Regions from separate parts of the Arthrobacter sp. KBS0703 genome, predicted to be linked through region 1. Evidence: riboswitches for the same ligand, from Rfam matches in the RefSeq annotation. Region 1 holds a riboswitch; each other region holds the start of a gene.

Region 1 (3,867 bases):
GTGAAGTCCGCAGCAGCAAGCCACTTTCCGCAGAAGGAATCTCCCGGGATACCCCTGCGCCGAAAAGGCTTGTCACGGCGGACCGGGTCGATGAACTCTCTGACCCGAATCCGACAGCTAACTTCGCAGGCTATCCAGAGAGGAAACGTTCTTGACCATGCAGCATGCCCGGGGCCGCCGCCGCGCGACCGGTCCCGCTTCGGAGCCGCGCCTCCCTGAAGCCTTCTCCGCGGAACGCCCCCGGGATGCGCAGCGCGAGGCTCGTCGGCGCCGGGGCCCGTTCCGCCAGGTCACGGACTTTGCCGCAGCCAGCGGGGTGGGCCAGAAAGCCGGAGTCGCCCTCGCTGCCACCGGTCTCCTGCTGACCGTCACGGTTCCCGCCACCAGCCCCGTCATGGCCCTGGGGGAGAGTTCCTCGCCCGCCTCTTTTGCCTCGCCTGCCCAGCCGGAAGTCTCCGCTGAGGCCGCGGCCAAGGTGGACTTCAGCCGCACTGCCGTGTCCACCCAGGGTGACCCCGACGGCAAACTCAAGCAGCTCCTGAGCGCTCAGTCCGCCGGCAGCATTTCCCGCGCCGCGTCCGCAGGAACCCTCGGATCACCCCTCGAAACCCTGGTCAAGTCCTCGCCCTTTGGCTACCGCGTGAGCCCCATTACGGGCGGCGTGGGAGAGTTCCACCGCGGCCAGGACTTTGCGGCCCAGTGCGGCACGTCTGTGTTCGCGGCCGCCAGCGGCACTGTCACCTTCGCGGGCTGGCACCCTTACGGTGGCGGCAACCGCGTTGTCATCAACCACGGCAACGGCCTGGAGACGACGTATAACCATCTGTCGTCATTCAGTGTCGAGGTCGGCCAGAAGGTCTCCAGGGGCGACGTCGTGGCCCTTAGCGGGACCACCGGCGCCTCCACCGGCTGCCACCTCCACTTCGAGGTGATGGTCAACGGAGACGTCGTTGACCCCACCGGCTGGCTCTGAGCCAAAGCCGATGGAGTGCTCTCTCATTCTTGTGACATGCCGTGACCTGAATGTGACATTCGCTCCGAAGTCCTGTACCGTCTAAACCGCGTCAACTTTTCCGAAGTTGACGCTCTTGAGTGGATTGCCTAACTCTGCCACCGCTCAAGGTCCGTTCGCATTACATCGTCTGGCAGAGGCGGGGGAACCAATTTTGGTCTTCGCAAGAAGACCTTGGGGTTAAGTCGCAAAGCTTCCCAGGAAGCAGAGCGGCCGGGTGACTCCCATCCGAATCCGACAGCTCACCTCGTAGGCATTGGGAGAGGCTACCTTCGTGTCTTCACGCCACAATCTTGCGCGCCACCGTGCGCAAACGGTTCGTATGAACCCGTTGGACTCCGTGTCCAAGGCAGTAAGCGTCAATGCTGGCACAGTAGGTCGCCAGGCAGCTGTCATCGCAGCTGCTTCAGGGCTCATCCTGAGCATTGGCATGCCGGCTAACGCCGCCGACGCCAACATCGGTGTCTCCGCCTCCGCGGAGTCCGGTTCCCAGACCACGCAGCTTGCCGTGACCGCCGCGCCCACCGCCACTGTCTCCTTCGAGCGTCCTGCCGTCACCACCGAGGCAGCCCCCGTCACCGAAACCCTCGCCGCGCAGTCCAGCGACGAGACCGCGGCTGCGGGGTCCATCACCGCGAAGGCTGACAAGCTGACCGACGCCGCGAAGTCCGCTGCGGCTTCGGGGCTGGCAGCCATCGCGTACACCGGGATCGGCCACCCGTACGTCTGGGGCGGCACCACTCCCAGCGGCTGGGACTGCTCCGGCTTCACCCAGTGGGTCTACGCGCAGGCCGGCATCAGCATTCCCCGCGTCAACGCGTGGAACGCCATGACGCCCACCTCAACGCCGGCTCCCGGCGACCTGGTCATGCAGAACGGCGGCGCCCACGTGGGCATCTACGTCGGCAACGGCATGATGATCAGCGCGCTGAACCCCTCGGACGGCACCATCCTGCACGCAGTGTCCGCCACGGGCACGTCCTCGTTTTACACCCTTCGCTAAGAACCCCATTCGAGACGATCCGGCATACCCCCAAGATGCCGGCGCGTCGCTAAACCACGGCCTGCTACCGCGGTCCGTGGAACACGAAAGAGAGAAATCATGACTACACGTGCGACCATTGCACGCCACCGCGCCGAGGTCACCAAGACCAACTCGCTGGCCGTCATTGCCAAGGCTGTCGGCGACAACGCCGGTGGAGTAGGCCGCCAGGCCGCAGTTATCGCTGCTGCTTCCGGACTCGTTCTGACCAGCGGCATCGCCGCCAATGCCGCGGAGACCAACGTTCAGCGGGAGTCCGCTCCGACGTCGGCCCTTGAAGTTCAGTCCGCAGCGCCGGCAACCATTTCCGCCGCTTCGAGCATCGCTATCTCCTACGAGAAGCCTGCTGTTTCCACGACGCCGGCTCCCGTCGAGGCTCCCAAGCCTGTCGTCCAGGTCCAGGAAGCGGCACCCGCGGCCGACGCGACTCCGGCAGTGGATGCCAACGCCGCCGTCACCGCCTCCACTCCGGCGGCGCCGAAGACCAAGGCCGGAAGCGGCATGGGCGCTTCGATCGCCGCTGCTGCCTACGCGCAGCTGGGTGTTTCGCAGGACTGCACCGCGCTGGCGACCAACTCCCTCGCAGCCGTGGGCATCAACTACCACGGCTGGCCGGCAGGTTACCTGTCCCTCGGCCGTACGGTCAGCGCTGCTGAAGCCCAGCCGGGCGACCTCGCATACTACGAAAACGGCGGCATGGGCATGGCCCACATCGCAGTTTACGTCGGCAACGGCCAGGCGGTGCACGGCGGCTGGAACGGCGGAACCACCGCACTGTTCAGCGTCAACGTCGGCTCCGGCCCGGTCTTCATCCGCGTCGGCGGCTAAGGCTAAAGCCCAAGGCTTCCAAAGGACCCCTGCCACTGCGGCGGGGGTCCTTTTGCGTTCCCGCCTGCCCCGTACGCTCCGACACGGGACGTCCGTCCGCGTCCCCGATTCGCTCATCTGCCCTGTCAGTGTTTACTCTTGTGGTGTCGATCCATAGCCCGGACAAGCAGAGGGCAGCCGGCCCTCGCGCCTCTGCCGGGTGCGGCCGTGAAGAGGTATGTGCATGCGCACTCTCGTTCTGAATGCTGGATATGAACCGCTGGCGGTAGTCACCTTCCGCCGGGCGCTGGTCCTTGTGCTCACCGGAAAAGCAAGCGTGGTGGCCGAAGGCGAGGATCCTGTCGTCGGGCCGCAGGACATCATGGGCCGTCCGTCCGTGATTCTCCTCAACCGCTATATCCGGCCCCGGTACAACATGATCACCGCCGTGAGCCGCCGCGGCGTCCTCCGCCGGGACGGCCACCGGTGCGCGTACTGCGGCAAGGCAGCACACACCATAGACCATGTCCACCCGAAGTCCCGGGGCGGTGCCGACTCCTGGGAAAACCTCGTCGCGGCCTGCCTCCGCTGTAACAACGTCAAGGGTGATCACACCCCCGGCGAAATGGGCTGGAAGCTCCGGTTCGTGCCGGCGCCTCCCGTGGGCACCATCTGGCAGATCAAGGAACTGGAGAAGCCCACGCCGGCGTGGGATCCGTTCCTGCTTCCGGAGACTGCCGCCTGACCTGCTCCGCATTACGCTGGGTACGTGGACTTTGATGCGATAGTTCTGGCAGGCGGCCGCTCCTCACGGCTGGGCGGCACGCCCAAGTCCGCGTTGATGTACGACGGCGCCACCCTCCTTGAGCGGTCAATCGCCGCTGCAGGCGGCGCGAGGCGCATCGTGGTGGTGGGCCCGGAACCGGCCGACCTCCCGGCCGGCATACTGAGCTGCCGCGAGGATCCGCCGTTCGCCGGACCGGCGGCAGCCATCGCCGCCGGCCTG
Region 2 (3,867 bases), 770 kb from region 1:
TCCCGGGCATCGCGGGCATTGCCGCAGCCCTGGACAATCCGGGATCCAATACATGGGCCGGGGGTGCTGTATTCCTGGGCTCCATGTGCCTCTTCATTGGCCTGGCTTCCCGCGAGCTGTGGCAGCTGGAGCCCGGCTACTCCCGGGTGCGGATACCAACGGCCATAGCTGCCGGAGGCGTCGCCGTCTTCTACGTGGGCCGTCTGGCGATCTTCATCGCGGAAGGTCCGGCCGGTCCGACGTTTGTCACCTACTTCGGATCCTCCGTGACCACGCTAGTCACCATGGTGTTCCTGGTGGTCGGCTCCTTCAGCATGGCCGAACTCAGCACGGAGCAGCAGACGCGGGCACTCCAGACCGTGGCCAGGGAGGACGGCCTGACCGGCCTCCTCAACCGCAGCGCGTTCATTGAGCTGGCGGCGGCTGAGATGGACCGCTGCAGGCAGCTCGACACGTCCGGAACGCTGATCCTTGCCGATCTGGACCACTTCAAGACAGTCAATGACACCTTCGGCCACGCGGCCGGCGACCTTGCCTTGCAGGCGTTCGCCGATGCCTGCAAGGAGACGGTCCGCTCCACGGACCTTGTGGGGCGATACGGCGGAGAGGAGTTCATCCTCATGATCCCGGGCGTTGGTCCGCGCCAGGCCGAGACCATCACCACGGAGATCAGCCGGCGGCTTGCCAGATATGCCATACCGGAGGTGCTCCGGATGCCCACCGTCAGCTACGGCCTCTCCAAATTCACGGCAGGGACGGAAGACCTGGACGAGCTGATCGCCGCCGCCGACGTCGCCCTGTACGAGGCAAAATCGCAGGGGCGGAACCGAACCGTCCAAGGGTGACCGGGCCACGGCCCAGGAAGCCCCTATCCGTCAGACGTGGAGAGGCGCTCCGGCGTCGTGTCGAGCAGAAGGGCCTCCAGTTCCCGGATTTGCTCGTTTGCGCGGTCCAGGAAGCGGTTGACCGTGTCGGGGTCGATGCGCCCGTCCGTGCGGGAGAGGATGATCAGCGACTTCCAGAGCAGGGACTTTCCGGTGACCGCGCTGATGAGTCCTTCGAGGGCGAGCTGACCTGTGGCTCCGTCGGGGGAGTGCAGCGGATTCAGCGGATCCAGTTTGCCGATCTGGGCGCTGATCCACGACAACGGCTTCTTGTAGGCCGGCATGTGCAGATGCATCAGGTCGGAGAACTCGTGGAGCGCTGCCTTGTCCGCGCTCACTTCCGCGGCAAGGTGGCTGAGGGTGGTGCCGTGCGGCGTGCCGTCCCAGGTTTTGGCCGCCTGTTCGAAGAGGCGCTCTCCGGCGGCTGCCGCTATCAGATGGCTGTGCAAGTACGCGGACAACGAATTGTCATCGATGGTTCCGCCGTCGATGTTGCTCTCATTCACGGTCTTTTCCTCCCGGTGGCGGGCCGTCGTAATGGCTGTTCTGTCAGCATACTGATTAGTCCGCGGCTGGTGCAGGGGGATTTGGTGCGCATCCCCGGATGCTGCGGCGGGACAGTGAAAGGGCCGGCGCTCCGCTGCCCCCAAGGCAGCGGAACACCGGCCCTCCACGCGGTGCCCTAAGAGCCCCGCTGAATGCATGTTGTGGCGCTGTTAAGCCGCGGCCCGCACGAACGTGACCGGGCCCGTGGCGGTCAGCCAGGACAGCGGGTGAACCACGGTCTGGTTGGAGCCGTTCATGCCACCGCTGAGAACATTGCCGTTGCCGACGAAGATTCCCACGTGGCCGGACTGGACCACCATGTCGCCGGGCTGGGGGGTGGAGACGACGCTTCCGTAGTTCATGAACTGCATCGGGGCGAGGTCGCCCACCGGGATCCCGGAGGCGCCCAGTGCCTTTTCAACCATGGCGGTGCAGTCTTGGGTGATGCCCAGCTGGGCGTAGGCGGACGAGACCATGGAGGCGTTGACGCTGCCGGCGGCAGCCGCAGGGGCCTTGGCCGGAGCCGCCGCGGCCTGGACGGTGATTTTCGCCGGAGCCGGAGCAGCGACGGGTGCGGCCACGGGCGCCGGAGTCTCTGCCACGGGCGGCGCCTCCACGACCGGGGCTTCCACGACGGGAGCCGGGGTGGATTTTACGATGGGGCGCTCGTAGTCAATCCGGACGCTGGAGTCCGCACTCAGCGGAGCCTGCGCCTGGCTGACAGCCTCGGGTGCCGCGGCGGGTGCGGCGGCCGGGGCCGCGTCCTGCTGTGCGGGTCCGTTGGCGGCATTCGCGGCGATGCTTCCGGTGAAGGCAAGCCCCGACGCCGCGAGGATGACGGCGGTCTGGCGTCCCAGTCCTCCGGCCGTGACGGCGCGGGAGGCCGAAACGAGCGGATTCGAGCGGGTGGCGGCTGCGCGGCGGCGGCCAAGGATACTGTCTCTTATACACATCTGAGCCTCTCCCGATGCCTGCGAGGTGAGCTGTCGGATTCGGATGGGAGACACCCGGCCGCACGTCCTGAACAGAAGCAGGAGCTGCGCGGCTTCACCCCAAGGCCCGTTCAAGCGGGCCGAAAATTGGTTTCCCCGTCTCTGCCGGACATGGTCTGCGAACGGATCCCGGGCTGCGGCAGAGTTAGGCAATCAGCGCGGGAATGCCCTCTTCGGTGAAAAGGGCACCTTTTCCACGGTACGGGAGGCTCTTCCGAATGTCACATTAAGGTAACGGCACCCTGCGGTCCCTTAGTGGCCGGCGTTGAGCTTGCCCGCGAGGCGTTCGCGCATCTGGATGCTGGCCGCATTCAGTCCGATCAGTTCGACGTCCCGGCCGTGCCTGCGGTACTTCTCTGTCACGGCGTCCAGCACAGCGATGGTGGAGGCGTCCCAAAGGTGCGAGGCGTGCAGGTCGATCACCACTCCGGCGACGTGCGGCTCCGAGTCCCGGGCGTAATCGAACTGGGTGTAGAGGTCATTCGACGACGCAAAGAACAGCTCGCCGTCCACGGTGTACGTGGCCACGGTCCGGCCGTTCAGCTCCACCTCGGTCCGTTCCACTGTGGCAAAGTGGGCAACCCGCCGGGCGAACATCGCCATCGCGGCGAGCACCCCGGCGCCGACGCCGATCGCCAGGTTGTGTGTCACCACCACGGTGGCGACGGTGATCAGCATGACGGCCGTTTCGGAGCGCGGCATCCGCTTCAGGGTTTTCGGGGCAACCGAGTGCCAGTCAAAGGTGATGGCCGAGACGAAGATCATCACGGCCACCAGCGCGGCCATCGGGATGAGGCCCACGACGTCGCCCAGCGTCACCACCAGCACCAGCAGGAACGCGCCGGCGAGGAACGTGGAAACCCGGCTCCGCGCGCCGGAGCCCTTGACGTTGATCATGGTCTGGCCGATCACCGCGCAGCCGCCCATGCCGCCCAGGAACCCCGTCACAATGTTGGCCACGCCCTGGCCCCAGGACTCGCGGGTCTTGTTGGAGCGGGTGTCCGTGATGTCGTCCACGAGCTTGGCCGTCATGAGTGATTCCAGCAGCCCCACGAGCGCCATGGACAGTGCAAACGGGGCGATGGTCTGGAACGTCTCCAGGGTCAGCGGCACGTGGGGCACGAACAGCGAGGGCAGGCTTTCGGGCAGCTGTCCCTTGTCCCGGACGGCGGGGACATTGATTCCCGCCAGGACGGCCAACAGGGTCAGCAGCACGATCGCCACCAGCGGCGACGGTACCGCCGTCGTAATCCGGGGAACGCCGACGACGATCAGCAGGCCCGCGGCCACCAGCGGATACACCGGCCACGGGACGCCGATGAGCTCAGGAAGCTGGGCCATGAATACCAGGATGGCCAGGGCGTTGACGAAGCCCACCATCACCGAACGGGGGATGAAGCGCATCAGCCGGGTGACGCCGAGGACCGCCAGGAGGATCTGGAAGA
Region 3 (3,867 bases), 150 kb from region 1:
CCCGCGGGCAGGGGGCCGCGGGTCAGGGCGGCCCGGAGCTCCGCCACGGGGATGCGCCCGGACAGCATGTCCTTGCTGAGCCGGGCCATGCCGCGGACATCGGCCAGGGCCGTCTGGATAATGTCCACGCTGGAGTCGGGGTCGTCGGTCCAGTCCACCGGGACCTCGTGGACGCGGAGGCCGCACTTCTCGGCGAGGACCAGGAGCTCGGTATCGAAGAACCATGCGTTGTCCACCGTGTGGGGCAGGATCTGCTGGGCGATGTCGGCACGGATGGCCTTGAAGCCGCACTGGGCGTCGCTGAAGTGCGCACCCATCAGGGACTGGAGCAGGAGGTTGTAGCTGCGGGAGATGAACTCGCGCTTGGGTCCGCGGACCACGCGGGAATTGCGCGTCAGCCTTGTGCCGATGGCGAGGTCGGAGTGGCCGGAGATCAGCGGTGCCAGGAGGGGGCCCAGGGCGGCCAGGTCGGTGGAGAGGTCCACGTCCATATAGGCCAGGACGGGCGACGGCGAAGCCAGCCACACCTTCCGGAGGGCGTTGCCGCGGCCCTTTTCCTCGAGGTGCACCACGGAGACCTCACGGAGCTCCCTGGCCACGCGCTCGGCGGCCTTGAGCGTGCCGTCTGTGCTGGCGTTGTCCGCCACGGTGATGCGGAATGAATGGGGGAAGGTGCCGCGAAGGTAGGCGTGCAGCCGGCGCAGGCACTCCTCCAGGTCACGTTCCTCGTTGTACACCGGGATGGTCACGTCGAGCACGGGGACCGCGGCGTCGGTGTCGATGGGTGAACGCCGCGGGTGCCTCGTGAGCGTGCGGGCCGGGCCGTGTCCGGACGCCAGCGCGGCGTGGCGGGGAGCATGCGGCTGGGGGTGCAGCGGAGGGTGCGGCTGGGATCCGGAGGCCTGGTCTGTGAGCGTCATGCATCAACTGTGGCCGCGTCCCATATGAGGGTTTTAGGTCGAAGCTGTGCACGGGCTGTGGAACTCCGGGCCGCCGCACAGGAGGGCCCGGGCCGCCGTCCGGGTGCCGCATTTTTGCACCACTTTCCAGGCCGCAAGCCTTGGCACAGACGCCGAAGGGCCCCGGATCACGCGGATCCGGGGCCCTTCGTCAACCTCAAAGCGGTGCAGAAATGCGCGCCGCCCTCAGTTGCTCACAGTCTGGGTTAGTACCAGTTGTTGGCGAGGTGGAAGTTCAGCGCGCCGCAGGGGGAGCCGTAGCGTTCCTTGACGTAGTCCAGGCCCCAGTTGATCTGCGTCCGGTAGTTGGTGAGGTAGTCCGCCCCGGCGCTCGCCATCTTTTCGGCAGGCAGGGACTGCACTACGCCGTAGGCGCCGCTGCTCGCGTTGGTGGCGGTGGTGCGCCACTCGGACTCCTTGGTCCACAGGGTCTGCAGGCACTGCATCTGGTCCGCGGCCCAGCCATAGGAAGCGAGCTTGGCGGCCGCATAGGCCTGCGCGCCGGCGGGGTCGTTCACGGGGACGGCGGCCGCGGGCTTGGGAGCCAGGGCAACCTTGGCGGCCGGGGCAGCAGCAGCCTTGGCCGGCACCGGGGCTGCCTTTGGGGCGGCGGGCGCCGGAGCGGCCTTGGGCGCCGCCGCTTGGCGACGGACTGCGGAGCCAGCGCGGCTGCGGTCGGAGCGGGCAGGGCAGCGATGAGCGTCTTGTCGAAGTTGAGCGTCGGCGCGGGGGACGCCGTGGCTGTCGCCGCTGCGGAGCTGGCCCGGGGTGCGGACTGCTCAGCTGCCTGGCTTGCCGCGCCGACGCCGATGAGCACGGCGCAGGCGGTGGTCACTACGGCTGCGCGGCGGCCGAACGACGGGATGCCGGCGGTGATCCGGCCCCAGTGTGTGGCGGGCGCTGCCGGCTCGGCGCGATGGCGGGAAAGTTTCTGCCGGGACTGCTTGGGAGCGCCTTCAGGGCGCGCTTTTACCTTGAATTCAGACATGGTGGATTGCCTCTCAACACCTGCGGAGTTAGCTGTCGGGTTCGGATGAGGTCATCCGGCCGCACGGAAATTCACGTGTCGGCTTCACCCCAAGGGCTGATGCGAAAAGCCCGGGACTCTGGTTCCCCCCGCCTCTGCCTGGTCATGCGGAATCCGGGAAAGCGGCAGAGCTGGGCGTCCATCCGGAAGTGCTGCCCTAACGGGAGCAACACCCTATCGACGGTACAGGAGGCAAACGCTTAAGTCACATTTGGGTAACGGAGATCACGACGACGGCGCGTCGCCTTGCGCCGGCAGCCGGACGGCGAATTCGGTCCGGCCGGGCCGCGAAGTGACCTCGACGGTGCCGCCGTGGGCTTCCACGATCGACTGCACAATGGACAGCCCCAGGCCGCTGGTTCCCTCTGCCGAAGCGGACCCCGGGGCCGCCGTTCCCGAAGCCGCCGCCGCGGTCCGTCCGCCGGAGCCGGCGGGCGAGAGGACCTGCGCCGGCGTCGCACGGGACGCGTCTGCGCGGGCGAAGCGTGCGAAGACGCGGTCCACGAACTCCGGCGGGATGCCGGCGCCGTCGTCCGTCACGGTGACCACGGCGCTGCCGTCGGCCGATCTCATCACGCCGGTCACCACGGTGGTTCCCGATCCGGTGTGCTTGCGCGCGTTGGACAGCAGGTTGGCCAGCACCTGGTGCAGCTGCGAGGCGTCGCCGCGGACCACCACCGGCTCTTCAGGTAGTTCGAGGTGCCAGATGCGGTCCGGGGCCATGACTTTTTCGTCGCTGACGGTCTCGATCACGAGCTGCGTGAGGTCCACGTCGCTGAGCTTGAGCGGCTGGCCCTCGTCCAGCCGGGCGAGCAGCAGGAGGTCCTCCACCAGGGTTGTCATCCGCTCGGACTGGCTTTGGACGCGGGCCAGGGACCTTTGGCCGTCCGGCGTGAACTTCTCGGTCATGCGCATCAGCTCGGTGTAGCCGCGGATGGCCGTGAGCGGGGTGCGGAGCTCGTGCGAGGCGTCGGCCACGAACTGGCGGACCTTCATTTCGCTCTCCTGCCGCGCCTCCAGCGCGTTGGAGACGTTATCCAGCATCTGGTTGAGGGCGTGGCCCACGCTGCCCACTTCAGTTCCGGGATGGGCGTTCGACGGCGGGACGCGGACGGCGAGCGCCACCTCACCGGCATCCAGCGGCAGCCGCGAAACCTGCGTGGCCACCTCCGAGAGCTGCTCCAGCGGCTTCATGGTGCGGCGGATGAGCACCGTTCCGGCGAGGCCGATCAGCACGATTCCGCCCAGCGACACGATCGTGATGGTCACAACAAGGGACGTCAGGGTGCTCTGCTTGTCGGCCAGGGGAAGCCCGGTCACCATGACGTCGCCGTAGGGCGTCTGGGCGGCAACCAGCCTGTAGGCACCGGTGGACAGGGTGCGGTCAACGGGTACGCCGTCGCGGCGCAGTCCCAGGAGGACCTTGTCGTCTGCCGCCGAGAGTGTCTTGCGGGTGGCGTCGGAGGCCAGGAATCCTGCGCTGCTGACTTCGCCGGCCTGGATCCTGGCCGCCAGGGTGCCCACCCGCTGGCCCCTGCCCTCGAGGGGATCGGGCCCCTTGCCCGAGGCGCCGAACGGGGGACGGCCAAAGTCCCGGGCCCTGTCAGCGGCCCCGGTGAGCTGCTCGTCGAGCTGGCGGGTCAGGAAGGAGTCCATGCTGGCGTAGCTGAACAGGCCGATCGCGGCGCAGATGGCCACCAGCAGAGCCATGGCCACGAGGACAAGGCGGGTGCGGAGATGCCAGGTGCCCGGCTTCAGCCAGCTGCGGCGCTGGGTCCGGACGGCACCGGAAAGGTTTGCCACGGCCTAGTCTGCCGGTTTGATGACGTAGCCCGCACCGCGGACCGTGTGGATCATGGGCGGGTGCACGGCATCCACCTT

Evidence for each region. A riboswitch is a leader RNA that binds a small molecule or an ion and turns the genes downstream of it on or off. The one in region 1 is predicted to bind cyclic di-AMP.
Region 2: it holds a riboswitch for cyclic di-AMP, as region 1 does, so the genes downstream of both, B1A87_RS17925 (hypothetical protein) here and B1A87_RS14355 (C40 family peptidase) in region 1, are expected to answer to the same signal.
Region 3: it holds a riboswitch for cyclic di-AMP, as region 1 does, so the genes downstream of both, B1A87_RS24055 (hypothetical protein) here and B1A87_RS14355 (C40 family peptidase) in region 1, are expected to answer to the same signal.

The regions. Positions count from the first base shown of each region.
Region 1 is NZ_MVDG02000001.1:3,089,699-3,093,565, reverse strand. Features, by position in the region: cyclic di-AMP (ydaO/yuaA leader) riboswitch at 1-147, shown strand, start outside; gene B1A87_RS14360 (M23 family metallopeptidase) at 152-973, shown strand; cyclic di-AMP (ydaO/yuaA leader) riboswitch at 1,089-1,282, shown strand; gene B1A87_RS14355 (C40 family peptidase) at 1,335-2,015, shown strand; gene B1A87_RS14350 (NlpC/P60 family protein) at 2,115-2,882, shown strand; gene B1A87_RS14345 (HNH endonuclease) at 3,106-3,606, shown strand; gene B1A87_RS23315 (NTP transferase domain-containing protein) at 3,631-3,867, shown strand, end outside.
Region 2 is NZ_MVDG02000001.1:3,857,033-3,860,899, reverse strand. Features, by position in the region: gene B1A87_RS17935 (diguanylate cyclase) at 1-845, shown strand, start outside; gene B1A87_RS17930 (hypothetical protein) at 869-1,390, opposite strand; gene B1A87_RS17925 (hypothetical protein) at 1,601-2,383, opposite strand; cyclic di-AMP (ydaO/yuaA leader) riboswitch at 2,385-2,584, opposite strand; gene B1A87_RS17920 (SulP family inorganic anion transporter) at 2,675-3,867, opposite strand, start outside.
Region 3 is NZ_MVDG02000001.1:3,238,299-3,242,165, reverse strand. Features, by position in the region: gene B1A87_RS15020 (bifunctional glycosyltransferase family 2/GtrA family protein) at 1-920, opposite strand, end outside; gene B1A87_RS24060 (hypothetical protein) at 1,166-1,477, opposite strand; gene B1A87_RS24055 (hypothetical protein) at 1,474-1,947, opposite strand; cyclic di-AMP (ydaO/yuaA leader) riboswitch at 1,953-2,116, opposite strand; gene B1A87_RS15010 (HAMP domain-containing sensor histidine kinase) at 2,212-3,789, opposite strand; gene B1A87_RS15005 (response regulator transcription factor) at 3,793-3,867, opposite strand, start outside.